Regions from separate parts of the Brevundimonas sanguinis genome, predicted to be linked through region 2. Evidence: predicted binding sites of a transcription regulator. Region 2 holds the regulator's gene; the other holds the start of a gene.
The links. The regulator HrcA, encoded in region 2, represses chaperone genes, less so after heat shock. The targets are predictions, from matches to a motif close to GTTAGCANTCNNNNNNNNNGANTGCTAAC.
Positions count from the first base shown of each region.

Region 1 (4,413 bases), 170 kb from region 2:
CGCAGGCCTTCGGCTGCGGCCGCACCTTCGCGTTCCGGGACTGGGTCGGCGGTCGCTATTCCCTGTGGTCGGCGGTCAGCCTGTCGTGCGTCATCGCCCTGGGGTGGGAGGTGTTTCAGGCGTTTCTGGACGGCGCCGCCGAGATGGACCGCCACTTCCTCGAGGCCCCGCTAGAGAAGAATGCGCCGGTGCTGCTGGCGCTGGCCGAGATCTACAATGTCGACGGCCTGCATCGCGGGGCCCGCAGCGTCGCGCCCTACGCCCACGCCCTGCGCCGCCTGCCCGCCTTCCTGCAGCAGTTGGAGATGGAGTCGAACGGAAAACAGGTGCGCCGCGACGGATCGGCCGCCGGGCGCCAGACCTGTCCCGTCGTTTTCGGCGAACCCGGCTCCAACGGCCAGCACGCCTTCTTCCAGCAGTTGCATCAGGGACCGCAGGTCGTTCCTATCGACTTCATCGTCGTCCGTCGCACCTGCGAGAAAGCATCGGCGACCGCCCTGTGGGCCAACGCCCTGGCCCAGGCCCAGGCCCTGATGCTGGGCAAGAGCGAGGCTGAGGCGCATGCTGAACTGATCGCCTCGGGCGCCTCGGAAGCAGAGGCCGACCGCCTGGCGCCGCACAAGACCTTTCCCGGAAACCGCCCGTCGACGACAGTTGTGATGGAGCGGCTGACGCCGCAGGCCCTGGGGGCCCTGATCGCCCTTTATGAGCACAAGACCTTCGTCGAGGGCGTGATCTGGGACATCAACAGTTTCGATCAGTGGGGCGTGGAACTGGGCAAGGTTCTGGCCAAGGCCCTGTTGAAGGACGTCGCCAGCGGCGCGCCGTCGGCTGATCTGGACCCGTCCACGGCCGCCCTGCTGAGCCGGCTGGCGCCTGCGCGCTGACCGCGCACAGGCCCAAGGACTGCGTCTCCCAACGAAAAAAGGCCCGGTCGCGAGACCGGGCCTTTCCTTAGCGCGCCGTCCGCTTACCAGCGGCGGTCGTAGCGGTAGTCGCGATCGCGGCGGTTCTGGTAGCTGCGCCACTCGCCGTGGTTCCTCCAGTAGCGGCCATCGCGGTAATAGCGCCCGTTGTTGCGCTCATAGCGACCGTTATTGCGTTCATAGCGATCGTTATAATAGCCGTCGCGGCTATTGATGCCGTGCTCACGCTCCCAATGGCCCTGGTTCCGGTAGCAGCGGCCGCCGCGGTAATATTCACAGCCGTCGCCGCGGTTCGAGGCCGCGCCCAGGGCCGCGCCGGCTAGCGCGCCCCCCGCAACATAGCGTCCATCGCCCTGGCCGATCAGCGCGCCGGCGACGCCGCCGACCACGGCGCCCAGAACGGCGTCACGGCCGGTGTTGTCGCGATCGCGGTCACGATAATTCTGCGCGGCGGCCGGGGTCGTGGCCAGCATCGTCACAACCAGAGCAGGGGCGATAGCGCCGGCGCCGATCTTGAACAGGGTCTTCATGGCGGGCTCCTTTCGAAAGCCGGTTGATCCGTTGTTTCCTTTTTAGCGAAGCCTGTCTGAACGACCCCAGGGGCCTCTGTTCATTTTCGCTTCATCCAGGCGCCTAATTTGGCGCCGCCTCGCCCTTGACGCCTGCGGCTCCCCTGCCTAACTCCCCGGTCGTTAGCACTCGGGGAGGGCGACTGCCAAAAGTCGCGGGCTCCGAGGGCTGAAACCAACATCCTAACGGGAGTTACTCAGATGGCGTTTCGTCCGCTCGGCGACCGCGTGCTGGTCAAGCGCGTTGAAGAAGAATCCAAGACCAAGGGCGGGATCATCATCCCCGACACCGCCAAGGAAAAGCCCCAGGAAGGCGAAGTCGTCGCCGTGGGCCCCGGCGTCCGTGACGAAGACGGCAAGTTCGTCGCCCTGGAGCTGAAGGCCGGCGACCGCGTCCTGTTCGGCAAGTGGTCGGGCAGCGAAGTGAAGATCGACGGCGAAGACCTGATCATCATGAAGGAAACCGACGTCCTGGGCGTGCTGTCGTAAGACGCGTCCTGGTTTCCGGTTTCTCGCGTAAAAACATCTAGATAGGAGCAGCCCGCATGGCCGCTAAAATCGTAAAGTTCAACACCGACGCCCGCGACAAGATGCTCAAGGGCGTCAACATCCTGGCTGACGCCGTCAAGGTGACCCTGGGGCCGAAGGGCCGCCACGTCGTGATCCAGAAGTCCTTCGGCGCCCCGCGCTCGACCAAGGACGGCGTCTCGGTGGCCAAGGAAATCGAGCTGGAAGACGCCTTCGAGAACATGGGCGCCCAGATGATCCGCGAAGTCGCCTCCAAGGCGAACGACAAGGCGGGCGACGGCACCACCACCGCCACCGTCCTGGCCCAGGCCATCGTCCAGGAAGGCCTGAAGGCCGTGGCCGCCGGCATGAACCCGATGGATCTGAAGCGCGGCATCGACAAGGCTGTCGAAGCGGTGCTGGAAGAGGTCAAGTCGAACTCCAAGCCGGTCTCCAACAACTCGGAAATCGCCCAGGTCGGCACCATCTCGGCCAACGGCGACGCTGAAATCGGCGACCTGATCGCCCAGGCCATGGCCAAGGTCGGCAACGAAGGCGTCATCACCGTCGAAGAAGCCAAGACCGCCGAAACCACCGTCGACATCGTCGAGGGCATGCAGTTCGACCGCGGCTACCTGTCGCCCTACTTCATCACCAACCCGGACAAGATGGAGGCCGTCCTCGAGGAGCCGCTCATCCTGCTCCACGAGAAGAAGCTGACCTCGCTGCAGCCGATGCTGCCGGTGCTGGAAGCCGTGGTTCAGTCGGGTCGTCCCCTGCTGATCATCGCCGAGGACATCGAAGGCGAAGCCCTGGCGACCCTGGTCGTCAACAAGCTGCGCGGCGGCCTGCGCGTCGCCGCCGTCAAGGCTCCGGGCTTCGGCGACCGCCGCAAGGCCATGCTGGAAGACATCGCCATCCTGACGGGCGGCCAGGTCATCTCGGAAGACCTCGGCATCAAGCTGGAAACGGTCACGCTCGACATGCTGGGCAAGGCCAAGAAGGTCCAGATCACCAAGGACGACACCACCATCGTCGAAGGCGCTGGCGAGAAGGACGGCATCGAAGCCCGCGTCGGCCAGATCAAGCGTCAGATCGAGGACACCACCTCGGACTACGACCGTGAGAAGCTGCAAGAGCGCTTGGCCAAGCTGGCCGGCGGCGTCGCCGTCCTGCGCGTCGGCGGCTCGACCGAGGTCGAGGTCAAGGAGAAGAAGGACCGCGTCGACGACGCCCTGAACGCAACCCGCGCCGCTGCCGACGAAGGCATCGTCCCGGGCGGCGGCGTGGCCCTGCTGAAGGCCTCCAAGGTGCTGGCCGCGCTGAAGGTGGACAACGCCGACCAGACGGCCGGCGTCAACATCGTCCGTCGCGCCCTGCAGGCTCCGATCCGTCAGATCTCGGAAAACTCGGGCGTCGAAGGCTCGATCGTGGTCGGCAAGGTGCTGGAGTCGGACAAGGCCAACTTCGGCTTCAACGCCCAGACCGAGGAGTACGGCGACCTGGTGGAGATGGGCGTCATCGACCCGGCCAAGGTCGTCCGCTCGGCCCTGGCCTCGGCCGGCTCGGTCGCGGGCATCATGATCACGACCGAAGCCGCCATCGCCGACGCGCCCAAGAAGGCCGCGGCCGGCGCCCCCGACATGGGCGGCATGGGCGGTATGGGCGGCATGGACTTCTAAGGAAGTCCATCGTGACGCCCATCACTCAAAGTGGCTGGACCGACTGACGTCGGTCCAGCGGGCGGCATGGACTTCTAAAGAGGTCCGGCTTCTTAAAGCTCAGACGACGGAAGGGCGGGATCGAAAGGTCCCGCCCTTTCTCTTTGGGCTGCGCCTTCCCGATCGCGCGGACCCGGCGCGACAAGGCGTCGCGCCCTTCCGTCAGCGGAGCGGTTGCTCCCACGCGACGGTCCCGCCCATAAAGGCGCCTTCATCGTCACAGAGGGGGCCCTGATCGATGCGCCGCACCACCCGTATTCCGTCCTTCGCCGCAGCCGCGCTGATCGCCGCCGCCGGTCTGAGCGTCGCCGTCCCGGCCGAGGCGCAATCGCGCCGCGCCGCGCCCGCCGCCGAGCGTTCCGATTGGCCCGCCCGCGCCGCCCCGGCTCAGGCGCGCGCCGTGACCTTCGCCGCCGCTGCTGCGCCGTCTGGCTCTCTGGTCCTGCCTCTGGCGTCGGAGACTGAGCTCAACGCGCGCGGCGCGTCCCTGGACGCCGCCACGCGTCAGGCCATCGCCTCGGCCATCAGCGCCGCCCGCTTCGACTATAAGCCCCGCCAGACCCTGAACCTGCACGGCGTCGGCGGCTGGGATCGCATCCTGATCGTGGGTCTCGGCGAAGCGCCAAAAGCCGCCGACATCCAGACTGCCGGGATCGTCGCCGGCCGCGCCCTGAACAGCCAGCCCGGCGC
Region 1 covers NZ_CP116770.1:289,584-293,996, reverse strand. Annotated here, with positions in the region: gene pgi (glucose-6-phosphate isomerase) at 1-887, shown strand, start outside; gene PIB44_RS01390 (hypothetical protein) at 971-1,456, opposite strand; gene groES (co-chaperone GroES) at 1,697-1,984, shown strand; gene groL (chaperonin GroEL) at 2,041-3,684, shown strand; gene PIB44_RS01375 (leucyl aminopeptidase family protein) at 3,962-4,413, shown strand, end outside.
Region 1: groES (co-chaperone GroES) is a predicted target of HrcA. The motif match lies at 1,618-1,646, and genes of this name have one in related genera.

Region 2 (4,413 bases):
AGATGGGCCTGCATCAGGACAAGGACGAACGCGACCTGACGGCGCCGGTGCTGTCGGTCTCTCTGGGCGATACGGCGGTGTTCCGCGTCGGCCCGGCCCCCGACGAAACCGGAAAGGGCGGCGCCACCAGCACGGTGCGCCTGGCCTCCGGCGACGTCTGCGCCCTGACCGGACCTGCAAGGCTGGCGCGCCACGGGATCGACCGGCTTCTGGCGGGCTCTTCGCGACTGCTGCCCGACGGCGGGCGGATCAATCTGACGCTGCGGGTCGCGGCCTAGACGGAAAGACTCGACGGCGGAGGGAAAGCCGAGTCACTGTCGCCGCTTCCACAGCGCCGACAGGAGACCCGCGATGACCCTGATCACCCGGCCCGAGGGCCTGAGCCCCGACCAGATCGCCCCCAGCCGCCGCAGCCTGGGCGTGGCGACCGCCGGCGGGCTGTTCTTCGCCGCCTACGCCCCCGCCGCCCTTAGCCAGTCGGCCCAGCCGATCGCCACCGACGCGGCGGGGCTGATCACGCAGGACGCAGCCTATCCAGCGCCTGACGGCTTCAGCCTGCCCGCCTATGTCGCCCGGCCCGAAGGCGCCGGCCCCTTCCCGGTCGTCATCGTCGTGTCCGAGATTTTCGGCGTGCACGAATACATCCGCGACGTCTGCCGCCGCCTGGCCAAGGCGGGCTACGCCGCCGTGGCGCCCGCCTTCTTCGTGCGCGTCCAGGACCCGGCCCCGCTCAGCGACATGCAGGCGATCCAGCGCATCGTCGCCGCCGCCAGCTACGATCAGGTGATGGGCGACATCAGCGCCACCCTGGACTGGATCGGCGCCCAGTCCTGGGCCAAGGCCGACCAGGTCGGCATCACCGGCTTCTGCTGGGGGGGCAAGGTGGTGTGGCAGGCGATGGCCCGCTTCCCGACGCTGGACGCCGGGGTCGCCTGGTACGGCCGCCTGTCGCCCGCCGCCAATGCGAGCGACGAACAGAAGGCGGCGGGCCGCCCCTGGCCCATCGACCTGGCGGGCGAACTTAAGGCGCCGGTGCTGGGCCTTTACGGCGGCCAGGACAGCGGCATTCCCAATGATACGGTCAAGGCGATGAACGAGGCGCTGAAGGCCGCAGGGCGGACCGACAGCCAGATCGTCCTCTATGACGACGCCCCGCACGGCTTCCACGCCGACTACCGCGCCTCCTACCGCGAGGCGGACGCCAAGGACGGCTGGCGGCGGCTGCTCGAACTGTTCGATTCGAAATTGAAGGGCTGACCCTTCTTCCCGCTCACCCCGCGGACGCCGTGGCCCAGTGCTTTGGCCGCAAGCGCCGCGCATGAAGTTCTCACTGGATCCCGGCTTCCGCCGGGATGAGCGGTTTATGTGTTGGCGAATACAAACCGGCCCGACACGCTTGCGCCGGGCCGTCGTCGTTGCAGCAGGCGAAAGCCTCAGGCCTTGGCGTCGAAATTCCCGCCGGTCGTGTTCGGATCGGCATAGGCGCCGCCCGTCGCGGGGCCGGAGCCCTTGGCCGCGACCACCACCATCGCGGCGCGCACGGTCCGGCCGAACAGGGCGTAGCCCGGCTGCAGCGTCTGGATGACGGCGCCGCCCGGCACGGTGTCCGAGGGCTGCTCCATCATCGCCTGATGCAGGTGCGGGTCGAAGGCGTCACCCGGCGCCGGGTCGACGCGGGTCAGGCCGTTGGCCTCAAAGGCCGACAGCAGGGACTTCTGCGTCAGCTCCAGCCCCGTCACCATGGCCGCCGTCGGGCCTTCGGCGTCCTTGGGCGCCGCCGCCAGACCGCGCTCCAGCGTATCGGCCACGCCCAGCAGATCCTTGGCGAAGCGCTGGATGGCGTAGGCGCGCGCGTCGTTCTGCTGCGTCTCGGCGCGACGCTTGGTGTTCTCGGCATCGGCCACGGCGCGCAGGGCGCGGTCCTTCCACTGATCGCGCTCGGCGATCAGGGCGTCGACCACGGCGTTTTCATCGCCTTCAGGCGCAGCTTCGCCTTCGTGGATGTCCTGCTCGAGTTGGTCCCGGGTCTCGTCGTTGATGTCGTTCACGTCTCTTGTCCGTCCAGAATCCGGCCCAGCACCCGGGCGGTATAGTCCACCAACGGTATGACACGGGCGTAGTTCAACCGCGCGGGCCCGATGACGCCGATGGCGCCCAGCACCCGCTGCCGGCCCGACATATAGGGCGCCGCGATCACGGCGGAACCCGAAAGCGAAAAGAGTCGCGTTTCCGCGCCGATATAGATGCGCACGCCCTGGGCCGCGCCGACATCGTCCAGCAGGCCGATCAGCTGTTCCTTCTGCTCCAGATCGTCGAACAGGACGCGCACCCGCTCCAGATCCTCGGCCGCGCGGGCGTCCTGCAGAAGGTTGCCGCGCCCGCGCACGATCAGGTTGCGGTCGTGGCCCGCGCCGCCTGCGCCGCCGCTCCAGGCGGCCAGTCCATCCTCGACCAGACGGGCGGCGGCGGCGTCCAGATCGCGCCGCGCGGCCTCCATCTCGGCCTTCATCTCATGGCGCGCCTCGGCCAGCGGACGGCCCTTCAACCGGGCGCTGAGGAAGTTAGACGCCTCCTGCAGGGTCGAAGGGGTGACGCCCGGCGCCAGGTTCATCAGCCGGTTCTCGACCACCCCGTCGTCGGCGACCAGCACCGCCAGCGCCTGTCCGCCGCCCAAGGCCACGAACTCGACATGGCGCACCCCGGCTTCGCGCACGGGGCTGGCGACGATGCCCGCCCCGCCCGCGAGACCCGACAGCAGCGACGAGGCCGCATCCAGCGCCTCCTCGACATTGCGCCCGCCGCCCTTGGCGCCCAGCACCGCCAGGCGGGCGTCGATCTCGCGCCGCTCCTCCTGACCGATGTCGCCGACTTCCAACAGGCCGTCCACGAATAGGCGCAGGCCCGCATGGGTCGGCGCCCGCCCGGCCGAGGTATGCGGCGAGGCCAGCAGCCCGGCCTGCGTCAACGCCTGCATGGTGTTGCGGATCGAGGCGGGCGACAGGTCCAGCCCGGCGCGCGCCAGGGTGTGCGACCCCACCGGCTCGCCCGTCTCCAGATAGGTCTCGACCACCCGGCGGAAGATGTCGCGCGCCCGCGCATCCAGCGTCGCCAGACCGGGCGAGGGGTAAAGCAGGCTCATGTCGGCGCCCTCCGTCCCGCCGGAACGGACGGGGCAGGCGCCGCAAACAGGTCAGGGCGGGACAGGCTCATGGTTTCAGGATAAGCACGCGCCATCCCGCTTCCAAGGAATTCCCATGCGCCCGTCCGAACGCACCCCTGAACAACTCCGCACCGTCACGCTGGAAACCGGCGTCAACCGCTACGCCGAGGGCTCCTGCCTCGTCTCCTTCGGCCATACCAAGGTGCTGGTGACGGCCTCGATCGAGGAGAAGGTGCCGGGCTGGATGCGCAACAGTGGTCAGGGCTGGGTCACGGCCGAATACGGCATGCTGCCGCGCGCCACCCACACGCGCGGCCGGCGCGAGGCCGCCGCCGGCAAGCAGTCGGGCCGCACCCAGGAGATCCAGCGCCTGATCGGCCGCTCCTTGCGCGCCGTGGTCGACCTGAAGGCGCTGGGCGAGCGTCAGGTGCTGATCGACTGCGACGTGATCCAGGCCGACGGCGGCACCCGCACCGCCTCCATCACCGGCGCCTGGGTGGCGATGGCCTCGGCGCTCAACTACCTCAAGGACGAGGGCGTGCTGACGACTGACCCGATCCTGGACCAGGTGGCGGCCGTGTCCTGCGGCGTGTTCAAGGATCTGCCGGTGCTGGACCTCGACTATGAGGAGGACTCCACCGCCGAGGCCGACAGCAACTTCGTCCTGACCGGGGCGGGCCAGATCGTCGAGATCCAGGCCACCGGCGAGAAGCGCGGCTTCAGCCGGGCCGAGTTCGACCGCCTGTTCGAATTGGCGGAAATCGGCTGCGCCGAGCTGTTCGCCCTGCAGCGCGCCGCCGTCGAAGCCGCCCGCCGATAAGACTTTTCGCGGAGCCGGATCGGGGTCATCGTCGTTGCCAAGGCGAACCCCGATCCGAAAGTCCGCACATGACCCGACTGTCTCTTCTGGCCTGCCTGTCCCTGAGCGGGCTGCTGATCGCCTGCCAGCCGCGCCCCGAACCGGCCACGTCGGCGCCGACGCCAGCGCCCGCCCCGGCCCGCGAACCCGAAGCCCGCCTGCCCGAAGGCCCGGATATGGCGCCCCAGCGCGTACCCATCGACGATCGCCCCTGCCGCGAGACCCTGGGCGAAGCGGCTTCGGCCCGTCTGGTCCAGCGCTGCGTCGCCGTCAGCCCCGCCACGCGCCCGCCCTGCAACGCCGCCAACCCCTGCGACCTGATCCAGAGCGAGATCGACCGCAGTTGCGCGATGTGGACCCGCGACGGCGAAACCGCGCCGAAAGAGTGCAAGAG
Region 2 covers NZ_CP116770.1:117,297-121,709, forward strand. Annotated here, with positions in the region: gene PIB44_RS00530 (alpha-ketoglutarate-dependent dioxygenase AlkB) at 1-278, shown strand, start outside; gene PIB44_RS00535 (dienelactone hydrolase family protein) at 352-1,257, shown strand; gene grpE (nucleotide exchange factor GrpE) at 1,434-2,048, opposite strand; gene hrcA (heat-inducible transcriptional repressor HrcA) at 2,045-3,139, opposite strand; gene rph (ribonuclease PH) at 3,255-3,980, shown strand; gene PIB44_RS00555 (hypothetical protein) at 4,049-4,413, shown strand, end outside.